One region of the Eubacterium sp. BIOML-A2 genome, then DNA from elsewhere that is predicted to be linked to it. Evidence: riboswitches for the same ligand, from Rfam matches in the RefSeq annotation. Region 1 holds a riboswitch; the other holds the start of a gene.
The links. A riboswitch is a leader RNA that binds a small molecule or an ion and turns the genes downstream of it on or off. The one in region 1 is predicted to bind cobalamin.

Region 1 (7,299 bases):
TAACAGCAGTTCTTCACCACTGGTCATTGCTGTTGTCACGCTATCGTTATAAATATTCTGGTACTTAGCCTCAATTGTAGCTCCTGCAGCTTCTTCCTTCAAAACTGCACATATGCCCAATGTCCCCGACTCTTCAACAACACCTACTGTGCATTCTTTTGTTTCAGGGTCAACCTCTGATATTAGTTTGACAGGTTCACCCTCTTCATTTGGATCAGAAGAAAAGCTGATCTCAGACAACATATTCGTATCCGCTGCAGTTCCTTCTGCCAAAACCGGCATTCCTCCAGCAAATACAGTGGTCATCATCACTGCCACCGCCAATAGCCAGGACAACCCCCTTCTTGTTCTTTTCTTTCGTTTCATTCTTTTTAATCCCTCCTGTTTCTCCTTTTTAGCCATAGGCTTGAAATGTACTATAGAAACAGCCAGCATCCCGTTTCATGCATTGACTGTTAGCTATCTTTTAGTAATGCATTCTTCTGTTCTTTTCCGTATCTATACTATTTATTTCAAACCAATACCCTATAACTAAAAAATAAAAGCTCTTCCATCATTCCGATAGAAGAGCTCATCTTTTTTATAATATTATATTTTAAGTATACAAAACGGACTATTTCTTCATCCCAGAAATACATCGTAACAATCATCACGGCAGGTTTTCTGACTTCGCTTCATCCTCCGAAACACCTTCTCAGCATATAAATGCCAATGGTATATCGTTTCTTCGTCCACGTTACAGTAGAGGTGACTGTACCGGTTTTGCACCGGTTTCCCTATTATCATTTCCCGATTATCCGGGAAATGCACCGCAATATATATATTTAATTACTTACTAACAACAATAATCTATTTAATCTATGTAGTTCATTATATAGTATCAACTAGTAAAAGTCCACTGTTTTTTCACACGGTTTTCTCACATTTTTCACAAAAAATTCCGCAACTTTTCACAATTTCACAGAGCATTAACAGACTGTATCAGACTACCATTTTCCAGATATAACTTTGGTAATTTTTCTAGATAGATATGCAAAAATATTCGATATTTATCACCCGGTCTTCATTGCTGACTGCATTTTCTCCCTGCAGCTGCTCACTGCCCTGCCGGACATCAGCACATCTTCCATTATGCTGCACTCAATCGTATAGTCTGCATCCGGCATGTACGCCATAAGCATTTCCAATGTCTCGTCTATCGGTATATTCCCGCGTCCCAGCCCCAGGTGCGAATCCCTGTCCCCACAGTTATCGTGGATATGGACATGTCCCGCGTGCTCTCCAAACGTCTGAATCCAGTCACTCAAAGATCTGGGCGAATAGCAATGTGCATGGCCAATATCCAGGCACAGTTTAAAATCCGGGGATTCAACCTTCTGTTCCACTTCAATCATCGGCGATATTTCCTTATCATACACATTCTCCATAAGAATCTGGACACCGCTTTTTCCTTTCATAAATTCATTCCAGAACTCAGCCATTCGTTTTGCCCAGTCTGTCAGATAATACACACCGGGAAGAAAGCCCGTATGGAAAATTATCTTTTTGGCCCCCAGTCTCTTCGCAGCCTCATATGTCTGCGTAAAACGGGCTTTTGTCACTGCCCTTACCATGGAGTCATATGCCATTGGATTCAAATCCAGAAATGGCCCATGCAGTGTCAGGTTCCTGGTACCTATGTATTCTAACCGTTCTATGTATTCAACGATCTTTTCATTCAGGCAGTCCAGATTTTCAGAAATGGAGAACTCAATACTCTCGATCCCAACATCAGTCGCTTCTACTACCTGTCTCATCTCTTCATCCTTAAGAAGATGACTTGCATATACCATAATATTCCACTCCCGATTCAGACTGTTCCCCTGAATTCTTTTTTTACCTAGATATATTCTGTTTCAAACCCTGAATCACGGCAGTACTTTTCCACTGCCCCGCCCTTTTTACATCGTATCTTTGCACTGCGGTTGATGACCCATGGCCCGATCTCTTCGGGATCATGACCAATCTCAAGCACTTTCAGCCTGTTGCAGCCATGAAACGCCCACTTTTCGATTACTTTTACAGTTGAGGGAATCTTTGTATATTGCAGGCTGTTGCATTTTAAAAATGCACTGTCCCCAATTTTTATTAGTCCCTCCGGCAGTTCCAAGGATGTCAATGCGTTCTGATAAAAAGCCTCTGCGCCGATCTCCCTTAATCTATCCGGCAAAACAATCTGCTCCAGGGCCGTACATTTATAAAATGCCCGCCGCTCTATCTTTTCGAGCGTTGCCGGAAGGGCAATGTGTTTTAGATTAACACACCCGGAAAAAGCCTCCGCCTTCACTTCTCTGCATATGCTGCCTACATCAATCTCCATCCTCTCCAGACTTTTGCACTGCGCAAACGCTCTGTTTCCAATAAAGTTAGTAGTTTTAGGAAGCTTTACCTGCTTCAGCTTTGTACAGTTATAAAATGCTTCCTTACGGATTAAGATTGTACCTTTCAGCTCAACTTCCCGCAGCATCGTATTGTAAAAACTCTGTGCCCCTATTTCCACAACATTTTCAGGCAGAATAACACGGCGGAGCTTTGTATTGTTTTTAAATGCCCTTTCGCCGATCTTTCTATAGTGGCTGTCTGCCACCAATTCTTTTATGTTTCCATTGTTTTTCCCCTGCACCTTATCCAGAGTATCTTTCTCATATGCTTTCCAGAGAGATACCACCCCTGCCATACGTTTCTCCCCTTTTCCTAAACTTAAAAACTGAACCATTTGAATATAAAGGGACGCAGTTTTTTGCTGCGTCCTCTGTCTTTATCCAATACGAAATGGATTGCTATTAACAGATTACCTACACCGCCGCAGTTTGATTACATGCAAATAGAAAATTGCCCTTACAGCAAAAACTGTACCATAACTAAGACAATTTCCCACTCCATTTATCATTGCGTGTAATAACTGGCAGCAGCTCTAAGCAGGTATCCTGACTTACGCAATCGCGGCTTTTCCCTTCTCATACACCCAGTGTACAATGGTTCTGAAAAACCTACACGCATACAGTAGCACGACTGTCAAGGATTCTCACCTTGTTCCCTCTTGGCCTGACACCTGCACCCTCTTGTACATAGCGCCAGGAACTTAAAGCCGGTAATTGTTTTTATTTTTTATTAGTTTATCATATATACTATTAAAAGGTTGGAAATTTTTTCAGGTCTTTATGTGTTTTTTTTAGAAATACATTATTCCGCAGTTTGTTACAGGCTCGCCCATATAACACCAATTTAATAAACACTTACCCTCTGAACCGTTTAGTATAGCCGGATTACCGGCAATGTGAAATTTTACGATCTTTCCTATAATTAGTTTAACGGAATGAAGGGAGTGAGAATTATCATAAGTTACGCTCCATTGTGGGATACCTTGAAAAAGAAGGGACTCACACAATATAAACTAATTAATGAATATCATTTTTCAAACGGGACACTGGACTCCCTCAGAAAAAATAAGAGCATCACTTTGAACACGCTGCAGGATATCTGTAAAATATTGAATTGTGATATCTGCGACGTTGTTGAATTCACAGATAGGGAAGAGGAAAACTAATTACTGTTTACCTTTTTCATTCTATCAGAATTAGATAAACATGTCGAGCAGGCCAAAACAGACTTTTCGATGGGGTTATTCAACGTTGCTGTATACGCCCAAATAGATTCCGCAGTAACTGTTCACCCACTCGGATGTCTTTGTTTTTATGCAAGAGAATCCGCACTCTGTATAGAAAGGAAGATTCCAGCTATGGTAAGATATATTTTATACAACAAATTAACTTCGGTCCAGGAGGGAGATACCCTGCCGGAAGGGGCCGGCTTGGTTACTGTTCTTACCTCAAGTGAATATGAAGAACTTTTTCATGAAACTGGTCATTACAGAATGATGAAGCAGGGGATTGCCAATATCCAGTACTGTAAGGCCGATATGATGGGGGATTTCATATCCGGCTCCTTTTCATGTCCGTCCAGAGAAGCCCTGACAGGAGAACGGTCCGCTTTTGCCTTTTTTATAGAAAGAACAGAGTTGGTCTTTATTGATGACCAGGGATTCTCCACCTCTGTTTTGGAACAGATGAAGGAAATCCCTTTATCTCATCCCACCTCTGTTCTTCGCTTTTTTGCAGCTTTTTTGGAATATCTGATTAAGGACGATGTCTTCTTCCTCCAGCATTTTGAGGAAATTCTGACATCGCTTGAGGAACAGCTACTGGATAAAAATGATGCCTCTTTTAACCGTCAGATCTTTCAAATGCGCAGAAAACTTGCAGTCTTAGGGAGTTACTATGAACAGCTCCAGGATATGGGAGAGGCTTTCGCATCGGATGGTTTCTGTGCCGAGGACGAAAAAAACAGCCTCCTGTTCGGTCTTTTTGCTGACCGGGCAGGGCGGCTGTATTCCAATGTCCAGATGCTCAAGGAGTATTCCATGCAGCTGAGGGAGATGCATCAGACTCAGGTGGATATGCACCAGAACCAGATTATGAAGTTCCTCACGATTGTCACAACTATATTCATGCCGCTGACTCTGATTGCGGGATGGTACGGTATGAATTTTGTCAATATGCCGGAGCTGGATTCTCCTTATGGCTATATTCTGGTCTGTGTCATCAGTCTTCTGATTGTACTAGTCGAGATCTGGCTGTTTAAGATCAAAAACTGGTTTGATTAACCGGCTGCCGGCGTCCATTTTCCTGTCGCCAGGAATCCTTCCACCATCTTTTCTGCACCGGCTGTGATGTCCGGATCATATCCGAGAATTTCCAGCAGCCGGATTGCATTTCTGGAATTGGACCTTCCTTCATAGAGCAGATAGTCAAAGACTACCTCCTCCTCAAGAATCTGTTCCTGGAAATGATAATTCCCGTACCGTTCTTCCAGCAGGTAAGTCAGCTCAATGTCATGAGTTGCGGCAAAACAGAGAATTCCCCGCTCGCTGAACTTCTTCAGTACCTGTGTGGAAGCCGCAATTCTTTCCACTGTATTGGTTCCCCTGAGTACTTCATCTACAAAACAGAGAACTGTCTCATTTCCCTCCCAGTCAAAGATCCTTTTCAATGCACGGATCTCTGCTATATAATAACTCTCACCATTATACAGATTGTCCCGCAGGGCCATGGAGGAAAATACACGGAACCATGCACCCTTATATTGTCTGGCGGAACAGGTATGGATGGACTGCGCTAGTATAACATTTAAGGCAATCGTTTTCAGAAATGTGGACTTTCCCGAGGCATTGGATCCGGTAATCAGTATTCCGCGCTCTGCTTTCACGGAGTTCGACACCGGTTCGGATAATTCCGGATGATAGGCATCCACAATTTCAAGCACAGGTTCTTCCGTAAATTCAGGAATACAGTAATACGGCAGCGACTCCCGCAGAGAACCTATGGATATGAGACTCTCCAGAAAGCCCATAGTACTGATGATATCTTCCACCACATCTATAGATTTTTCCAGCCTTTTCATACACTTGTAGAACTGAATACAGTCTACATGGGAAATCATCCGGATATAATCCAACACGATTTCCGTCAATGACTGGCTGTCTGCGTTTCCCGATTTAATAAATGATACATTGCCAATCTGTTTTTTCAGCTTTTTATAATCCTGTTCCAGCCGCTTCCGGTATTCCTCACTGCAGACAAGCTTTCTTTTCAGTATTCTCCCCGCACTTCCCTCCAGCTTCAAAAAGAGGTGAAGCGCCTGTATGGATGCCTCCAGTTTTCTCCTCTGAGACATATACAACGCGATATTCACGCCCATACAGAGAATCAAAAGTCCAATTCCCGTAGCTGGGGCAGCGATTACACATATAACTGACACGATCAGAAGCAGCAGCGCACCATAGTGCTGGATCGGAACATTTTTACTTAGATGGATGCTGTTCATAATATAATGGTAGGCGGAAGACGAATGATTCTTACCGATTGCTGCAAATTCCATCTGCATCTGCAGACGCTCTTTTTCATGGGTTTGATAGTAACTGATCATTTCCTCCTGTTCCCCGCAGGTTACCGGCCCCTCAGCCGGGATATGCATCAGATAATACAGGTAGTCCTCCCCTGCAAAAGACCATGTATGGTTCATCTTCAAAAATACGGAATCCAAATCCAGGTCATTCCATGTGATGTCGTCCACCATGGTATCTTTTGCCTCAGTATAGGCTCCGATCACAGAAAGAATTTCGTCCGAATATTCAATTTCTCTGTCTCGTCCGTAATAGTAAAGCATTCTCCGTTTCATTTTCCGCAGCCTTCTTTTCTGGTCAAAGAAAGAGATCAGGAAGAATATAACAAGAATACCGACGATCAGCAGTGCCACAAATATATTTTCGTTCATACAGACTCCTCACAATCAAGCTCGTCTCGTAGGACATTATCCGGCCATGCATATAGCCGGCTATATCTAAAAGGCGGTACACTGTAATAAGTGTACCGCCCCTTTTATTACCTGCCGCTTCCCGCGGGAAGACCGGCCTTTTTATTCCTCTCCGTAAAGAGTAACCAGTTTCTTCAGGTAAGCATATCTTTCCATAGCTTCTTTCTCATTCTTTGCAAAGAGTTTTTCAGCTTTTTCCGGATTTGCTCTCTTCAGGGCATTGTAACGAACTTCTCCGTCAAGGAATGCCTGGTATTCATCCTGTTTTGGCTCTTTGCTGTCCAGTGTGAACTTCGCACCCTCAGCTGCCGGATTGAATCTGAAGTTGTTCCAGTAACCGCATTCTACTGCCAGTTGCTCCTCGGTCTGAGCTTTGCTCATACCTTTCTTAATACCATGGTTGATACATGGAGCGTAAGCGATGATGAGTGATGGTCCCGGATATGCCTCTGCCTCTGCAATTGCTTTTACTGTCTGGTTGTAATCTGCACCCATAGCGATCTGCGCTACATATACATAACCATAGCTCATAGCGATTCCGGCAAGGTCTTTTTTCTTTGTTTCTTTTCCGCCTGCTGCAAACTGTGCAGTTGCACCTGTCTTGGTAGCCTTGGATGACTGTCCGCCAGTGTTGGAGTAAACTTCTGTATCAAATACCATGATGTTGATGTCCTGTCCACTTGCCAGTACATGGTCAACGCCGCCGAATCCAATATCATAAGCCCATCCGTCACCACCAAAGATCCACTGGGATTTCTTAGCAAGGAAATCCTTGTGCTTCAGCAGTTCTGCCTTATCTTCGGAATCACAGCCACATGCTTCCAGAGCTGCAACCAGCTTGTCTGTAGCTGTTCCGTTTGTAGCGCCGCTTGCAAATGTATCCAGGTA
Region 2 (7,299 bases), on a different contig from region 1:
TGCGGATTCCGGAGATTTCCAGTTTCGTCATGACGTTCCTCAGATCTGGAAAGCCTTCTACCGTGCCCACCAGCACCTGATTGTAGCCAAGTGAGTGGAAGGTATACTCCAGGGTCGGGTATGCTGAATTCGCATGATGGTCTGTGCCGTGTCCCATCAGGATCAGCGCCTCGCCCTCCTCCAGTGTAACCTCCGCCATCATGGCATGAATGGATTTCTTGTAGTCATCCACACTGGTAAGAAGCGGATTTCCCACGCGTATCCTGCGGAATCTGTCTGTGTAATCCATCACGTCCCTGAGCATTCTGTCGTTCTCTATCCCGTTGATAACATGGGTCGGCTGTACAATAACCTGCTCGATGCCGTCCTCTGCCATCTGTTCCATGGCTTCTTTGACATTCGCTACGAATAAATTTTCCTTTTTCTGCAGTTTGTTCTTAATCATTTTGCTGGTAAATGCGCGATAGATTCTATAGTCCGGAAATGACTCTCCGATCTGCTTTTCAATCGCCGTTATGTTTTTCTCCAGAGTGTCCAGATGGCTCGTCCCAAAACTCACGACAAGTATGGCCTTCTTTCCTGTTATCTTATCCATTTTCTGCTCTCTCTTTCCTATTAATTTCTGATATCGGCCTTCACCGCCTCTTATGCCTTGGAGGAGGCCTCTATATAATATTCCAGTTCTCTTATATTCACAGGCGGCTTCAGTCCGCCTCCCAGTATCCCTTTTTTCTGGAGCCGTGCAAACAGCTTTAATACGGCGGGTTCTTCCTGGTTGGTCATGGCCAGCGCCTCCTGATCCGTACACACTGTGACGGGATCCGCATGCCGCAGTACTCTTCCTTCATGCATCAGCACGATCTCATCAGCCCAGGACAGTGCGTAATCAATATCGTGCGTAGCCATCAGAATCGTAATTCCTTCTTCCGCCAGCCCATCTACGATCTGATTGACGATCTTTGTATGTTTTGCGTCCAGCGCGGCCGCCGGTTCGTCCAGTATGATGACTTCCGGATGCATCACCAGGATGTCGGCGATGGAAACCTGCTTTTTCTGTCCTCCGCTCAGGGCATGGGCCGGGCGGTCCCGGAAGGGCGTTATCTCAAGATGGCCGATCACCTGGTCCACTTCCTGTCTTGCTTTCTCTTCCGCTACACCCATGTTCAGGATTCCAAAGGAAATTTCCTGGTACACGCTTGCCGAAAACAGCTGATTATCCGGATCCTGAAAGACAATACCGACCCTGCTTCTAAGGTCCAGCAATCCCTTTTTGGAGTAATCCACCGGCTTTCCTTCAAATAGAACCATTCCCTTATCCGGCTTATATATCCCATTGCAGCATAGAAAAAAAGTGGACTTTCCGCAGCCGTTTGCACCCATGAATGCCACCTTTTTCCCCCTTTTTATTTTCAGGCTCACGCCGTTTAGGGAGTGCGGGCCTCCTTCTTCATATGCGTAGTGGACATCTCTCGCCTCTATTATGACATCCTGTTCCTCTGTATTCATAAGAATCTCCTCCATATTGTCAGTGCAAGCAGGATCAGTTCAAACACTGCGATTGCAGCGACTTCTTTTTTTCTGGCCGGATGATGTTCCGCAAGTACTCTGATCCTGCCGTCGTAACACCTGGATTCCATGGCATCATACAATGCATTGGATCTCTTAAATGCGCGGAGCAGCAGGCCCGCCCCCATCTTTCCGAAGGAACTCACCGAGGTTCGCAGATCTTTGTTGCCCAGCCTGGACTTCTGTGACACCATCATGGCGGAAGCAGTCTCCATGAGCACAAAGATGAACCGGTAGATCAGAAGCATGAGTTCCGTCAATATCTCAGGGCAGTGCAGTTTTGCCAGCACGTCCAGAATATCTGTCATTGTCGTATTGAGAGATAAAAAGTACAGGCAGGACACACTCGCCATGGCCGTCGCAATTAGCTGTATCCCGAATAGAAGGGAATGAAAACTCCCTGTGATAAAAAAGCTGCCCACTGGAATTGCATAAGCATCCAGTGGGACTTTTGAGATATTGACTATAATCGCAAGTGTACTCAATATCAGGAATGTAAAAGGCACCGCCAGCAGCTTTGCGTATTGCCCCGCCGCTATGCGTCCTTTTTTCACGGTCAGGTATGAATTGACTGCAAACACCGCGCCTGCAACGATGAGTGAGCGGCTGACTACACAGAACAGCAGAGTTATCATGGAAAATGCAAACTTTTCACCCGCATTTACGTATCTTAATCTGGAGCGATAACAGAGCTTATCTACTACAATCATGCCGCCCTCCTTCCCGGAAGCTTATTCCTCTTTATTCCATCTTTTTCTGCCATTTTTTTCTTTCTACGAATCGTCCCATCACAAAAGCGATGATGCCAACCCCGATCCCTGTCTGGATACAAAAGATCAGGCTTTCTACCTCGCCCGGCAGTTCGCCGCCCAGTGCAGTCTCCAGCACCGGTGTAAACCATGGGGTGTATTCCCCCTGAATCTCTTCTATCATAACGCTCCCCGCGTCATCAGAGCCGCCGAACTCAGCGCCTTTCTTCGCGAACAGGGGCACAATTGCAATTAATACAGCTGCGATCAGAAGAATAATGACTGTTTTTGTATTTTTACTCATCCTATTTTGCCTCCTTTAAAAATCCGATTGACTTGAGTTCCGGTTTTGCATAAGATTCCAGGCCGATGACGATGATAACCGTAAGGATGCCTTCGATGACTGCCAGCGGAAGCTGGGTCGGTGCAAATACACCCAGGAATTTAACAGCAGATGCCGCAACACCTCCGGCCTCGGATGGGTAAGCGAGTGCAAGCTGGATGCTGGTCACACAGTATGTAAAGATATCGCCCAGAAAAGCCGCCAGAAAAACGGATACTTTTCGGTTCACATTCATTTTTTTACAGAGCTGAAAGATTCCAAATGACAGAAGCGGTCCCGCTATCGCCATGGAAAATGTGTTTGCCCCCAGTGTTGTCAATCCGCCGTGTGCCAGCAGAATCGCCTGGAACAAAAGCACGATGATTCCCAGTACGCTGACTGCCGCCGGGCCAAACAGGATTGCCCCCAGCCCTGTGCCCGTCATATGGGAACAGCTTCCCGTCACGGACGGGATTTTCAGGGAAGAAATCACGAAAATAAACGCCCCCGCCATTGCAATCAGTGTGATGGTTTTTCTGTTTTCTTTTAATCTTTTTTTCAGGGAAATCAGGCCGGCAACCAGGAATGGGACACAGATAACACCCCAGGCAATACAGTATTTAACCGGAAGGTACCCTTCCATAATGTGCATTGCATTCACAGCCGGTGTGACGGCAAACATCAGCGCGAACGCGATGGCTGCCTTGAGTAAGAATTTTTCTTTTTTTGACATATTTCTCTCTCCTTTTTTGTGATATGTTGTCTTGAAATACCCCCAGGTATACCACAAAATCGTATGAGATCTGCGGCATAACACCCGGTCATATCCCCGTAACCATTCAGATCCATTTAAAAGCGGGTTTTCTGACTCAGGCATCAACACGGTATTCCGCCTTCCCATGAGAATTCTCACAGTGACATCATGGATACCATTCCACCTTTACAGCAACGGGTATTGTGCAGGATTCCCACCTGCTTCCCCTGCGGCCGTCCGCTGCAGATTCTATACTGCACTTGGACAGCTTACCTTTAAATTGTATGCCAGACCTGAATTATATACCGAAAGGGTAACATTACCCTTTTGGCTGCTTTTTATCGGAGGTATCTCCCCCTAATACTCGATCCCCCGTCTTGCCCGGATCTCCCGGTCAAAGGGATGTTTGATTTTCCGGATCTCGGAAACATAATCCGCAAGCCCGATCAGCTTTTCGTCCGGATTCCGTCCGGTCAGGACGACTTCCAGTTCCTTGGGTTTCTTTTCCAAAAAGGCCAGCGACTTTGTGTGATCAATGAGGCCATAATGATAGGCGGCCATAAACTCATCGACCACAAGCATATCATACTCTCCGGATACTGCTTTTTCACAAACCGTATCCCACAGCCGTGCATAAGTCTCCTGAGCCTCCGCTTTCTCCGCTTCGGACAGCGTGTTGAAGAATCCAAATGATTTGTCCATATGGAGTACCGTAATTCCCTCCACGGCATCCAGAATCTTAAGCTCTCCGGAGTCCTCATTCTTCAGAAAACGCGAAAAAAGAACCTTCATACCGCTTCCGGCAGCTCTGACAGCAAGCCCTGTTGCGGCAGTCGTCTTCCCTTTTCCATCTCCACAGTAAATATGTATCAGCCCTTTCTTCATGCGCCCACCTCATCCAAAATCTTTTTTATTTTATCATAAATTGTCTGATTATGCAATTTTCACTATCTATCATTGTATATGATTTTCCGTTCTTCCGTTTGTACTTTTTTCTTTTGTTTATGTAATTTTTTAAGAACGAGGGCAAAGGGGTCAGACCCCTCTGAAGAGGGGTCTGACCCCTTTGCCCTCCATATTCAGAATATTCTGAATATAATCCTTTATTTCTTCCACACTGTACCCTGTTTCTGCAGGCCTTCCAATCACTACAAGCGTTACCCCTGTCTCTCTGGCAGCCTCCAGTTTTTCCTCAAATCCCCCCGCTTTGCCTGATTCCTTTGTCACAAAATAGTCTGCTCCTGTGTATTTCAGCATGGCAGTATTTAATTCTTTCGAAAAGGGTCCCTGCATGGCGATGAGATGGGAGCCCTTGAATCCAAGCTCCACGCTCTCTTCCACGGACTCTTTTGTCGAAAGAACCCTGGCAAAACAGCGTTCTTTGTAATGGTCGATCGCTGTGTACAGCCTTAATTCTTTGCTCCCGGTGGAAATGAATATCCGGCCTTCCCGTGTTTTGAGATACTCTACTGCTTCTGCCACGGAATTTACAATTACCATATTGCGGTAAGATCCTGCGCCGCCTGTCCCGCTTTCGTCCCGCAGACAGCGGATATAACCGGCGCCGCTCCCCTTACAGGCATTTTGAATATTCTCCGTGGCCAGGCGCGCAAAGGGATGAGTGGCATCGATCACAAGCCTGATCTGATTCTCCCTGATAAATCCGCAGATAGCCTCTTGATCCATCCGGCCCGTTATGACCCGGATATTTTGAATTCCTTCCACGCATTCCATTCCGTACTCTGTAGCCGTACTGACGAAGGCTGGCGCAGACAGCGTGCCTAAAAATTCAGCCAGCATTCTTCCTTCTGATGTTCCCGCAAACAGCAGAATACTCATTCTTCCGTTCTCCATATTCCTTTTCCTCCGCCTTTTCCGCAGCCTATTTATGTCTGATACTTAGATTTTATTTTAAGTACAACAACTGGCATATCCTGGAAATATTCCGGTTGTGTTTAAACCTCTTTCACAGTATAATATATCACATAGCAAATTGAAACCACAAACATAAGGGAGCTTTTATATGTTTTTTAATCTAATTGGATTTATTCGGAAAGACTTAGACCTAAAAGAAACCTATTTTAAAAGTGCGGAAAATGAAATCGCAAAGAAAAATCTGATCCTGCTTCAAATTTCCAGTCTGCTCAATGTCCTTCTCCTTGTCTTATTTTACATAATAACCCCGTTTATCATTAAAGGCTGGACAATCACATTACAGCATTTTCTTTTTCTCCCGGCGGCACTGGCCTTTTTCATCATCTCTACAGTTTACGCAAAGACAGGCCGCAGAGACAAGCGCGTGATAACCGGCATCTGCCTGGCTTTCGAAATCACGCTGTTTGCTTTTGTTATTTCTATAGATGTCTTTCCTTACCCGGATGCTCCCAGCTCTTTCCTACCGCTTTTATATATTGCGTTTCCAGCGCTGTTCATTCTCCGTTTCCGTCAGATGTTCACGGTCATGTTTCTGGTCGAGGTCGTATACGCCGTTGCAGTCTTACAGATAAAAAATCCGCTGATGGCAGAAAACGACATCTTTAATTCTGTCGTTTCCTTTATCTTTTCGCTGGCAGTCGCCCACGTAATCCTGAAACTCCGCGCCGATGACCACGACATACGCAGCCGTTACAAACGCCTGAGCATGCTGGATTCCCTCACTGGCATTCTAAACAAAAAGTCCTGTGAAAATGCAATTTCCCAGTATCTGAATACAAACGCCCCCGTGCATTGCGCCCTGCTCTTTCTAGATCTGGACGATTTCAAAAAGATCAATGACACCATCGGCCACTCCGCCGGAGACCGTCTTCTGGAAGAGACCGGAAAATTACTCCACAAAACATTCCACGCATCAGATATCATCGGCCGTGTCGGCGGAGATGAATTCATGGTGCTGCTCACAAACTACCATGATTCAAAAGAGTCCCTGAAAAAGAGGTGCACCGCCTTGCAGCGCACTCTCCAGCAGATCATGCAGAACCACGGAGTCCAGGCTACCTGCAGCATAGGCGCACTCCTGGTCAAAGGACAGTGCATCAGCTTCCAAACCGCATACACCCTAGCCGACAAATGCCTGTACGATGCCAAATCCTCCGGAAAAAACAACTGCATAGTCCAAACCCTGCCCAAAGAATGATCTCAGCAAGCACTTAATAAAGGAGCGCATGCGTATGAATACGCTGACTGCTTCAAAAAACCGTTGCCGGATATGTGTGCTCCATACCCACATATCCGGCAACAGTTTTTTGAAGCAGTCAGCAGTACGGGTACAAATCGCAGCGGCATATACAGCCCCTATGTCTTCCCAGCATCACTGACATGGAGCGCCCCCTTCTAACTCATTCCCCCACCCATTCATGGATCTCGCCGCAGGCAATCATTTCGCCGCTGTCTCCTGACGGCTGTGTCTTAAAATCATCCGGGTTCATATGGATGACCACTGTTCTGCCGACCACATCATCCGGGTAAAATCTCCCGGTATATACCGCACTGCAGGCTGCACCGTGTGTAGACAGCAGAGGCGGCAGATCACCGGCATGTTCCGGGTGATCCGTATGTTCGGGATTAAAATGCCCATCGGCATCTGCGAAAGGCTCCTCAGCATTCCCGGAACATTGTTTCCCTTCATGAATGTGGAAGGCAAAAAATCTGCTCATGTCCGGCGCATTTTCATCCGGCAGCCCGTATACCTCAGCCAACACGATCGTCCCTCCGTATACTTCATAGAAATAAACCATTCCATGGATCTCTGGGTATTTATCCGATCCTTTTATCTTTGCAGAAGCTTCCGGCATTCCGTTTAATTTATCAACCATATCATCATCCTCCTCTGCTCAGTATATGCAGCAGCCCGGAGGATGTTCATGCTTTGCGTAAACAAAAATCACTGCGCCTATTCAAAATACATATAG

Region 2: linked by a shared signal. The riboswitch ahead of GKG43_RS08655 (energy-coupling factor ABC transporter permease) and the one ahead of GKG43_RS13940 (leucine-rich repeat domain-containing protein) in region 1 are both predicted to bind cobalamin.

Annotation. Positions count from the first base shown of each region.
Region 1 is NZ_WKZK01000039.1:3,599-10,897, reverse strand. It holds gene GKG43_RS13950 (cadherin-like beta sandwich domain-containing protein) at 1-366, opposite strand, end outside; cobalamin riboswitch at 636-829, opposite strand; gene GKG43_RS13945 (sugar phosphate isomerase/epimerase family protein) at 1,053-1,832, opposite strand; gene GKG43_RS13940 (leucine-rich repeat domain-containing protein) at 1,880-2,716, opposite strand; cobalamin riboswitch at 2,939-3,140, opposite strand; gene GKG43_RS13935 (helix-turn-helix transcriptional regulator) at 3,356-3,586, shown strand; gene GKG43_RS13930 (CorA family divalent cation transporter) at 3,779-4,702, shown strand; gene GKG43_RS13925 (hypothetical protein) at 4,699-6,372, opposite strand; gene nifJ (pyruvate:ferredoxin (flavodoxin) oxidoreductase) at 6,514-7,299, opposite strand, start outside.
Region 2 is NZ_WKZK01000018.1:36,774-44,072, reverse strand. It holds gene GKG43_RS08675 (sirohydrochlorin cobaltochelatase) at 1-595, opposite strand, end outside; gene GKG43_RS08670 (ABC transporter ATP-binding protein) at 646-1,506, opposite strand; gene cbiQ (cobalt ECF transporter T component CbiQ) at 1,503-2,276, opposite strand; gene GKG43_RS08660 (cobalt transport protein CbiN) at 2,308-2,619, opposite strand; gene GKG43_RS08655 (energy-coupling factor ABC transporter permease) at 2,621-3,370, opposite strand; cobalamin riboswitch at 3,474-3,670, opposite strand; gene GKG43_RS08650 (cob(I)yrinic acid a,c-diamide adenosyltransferase) at 3,749-4,276, opposite strand; gene cobK (precorrin-6A reductase) at 4,427-5,245, opposite strand; gene GKG43_RS08640 (GGDEF domain-containing protein) at 5,415-6,524, shown strand; gene GKG43_RS08635 (superoxide dismutase family protein) at 6,727-7,203, opposite strand; gene GKG43_RS08630 (ASKHA domain-containing protein) at 7,281-7,299, opposite strand, start outside.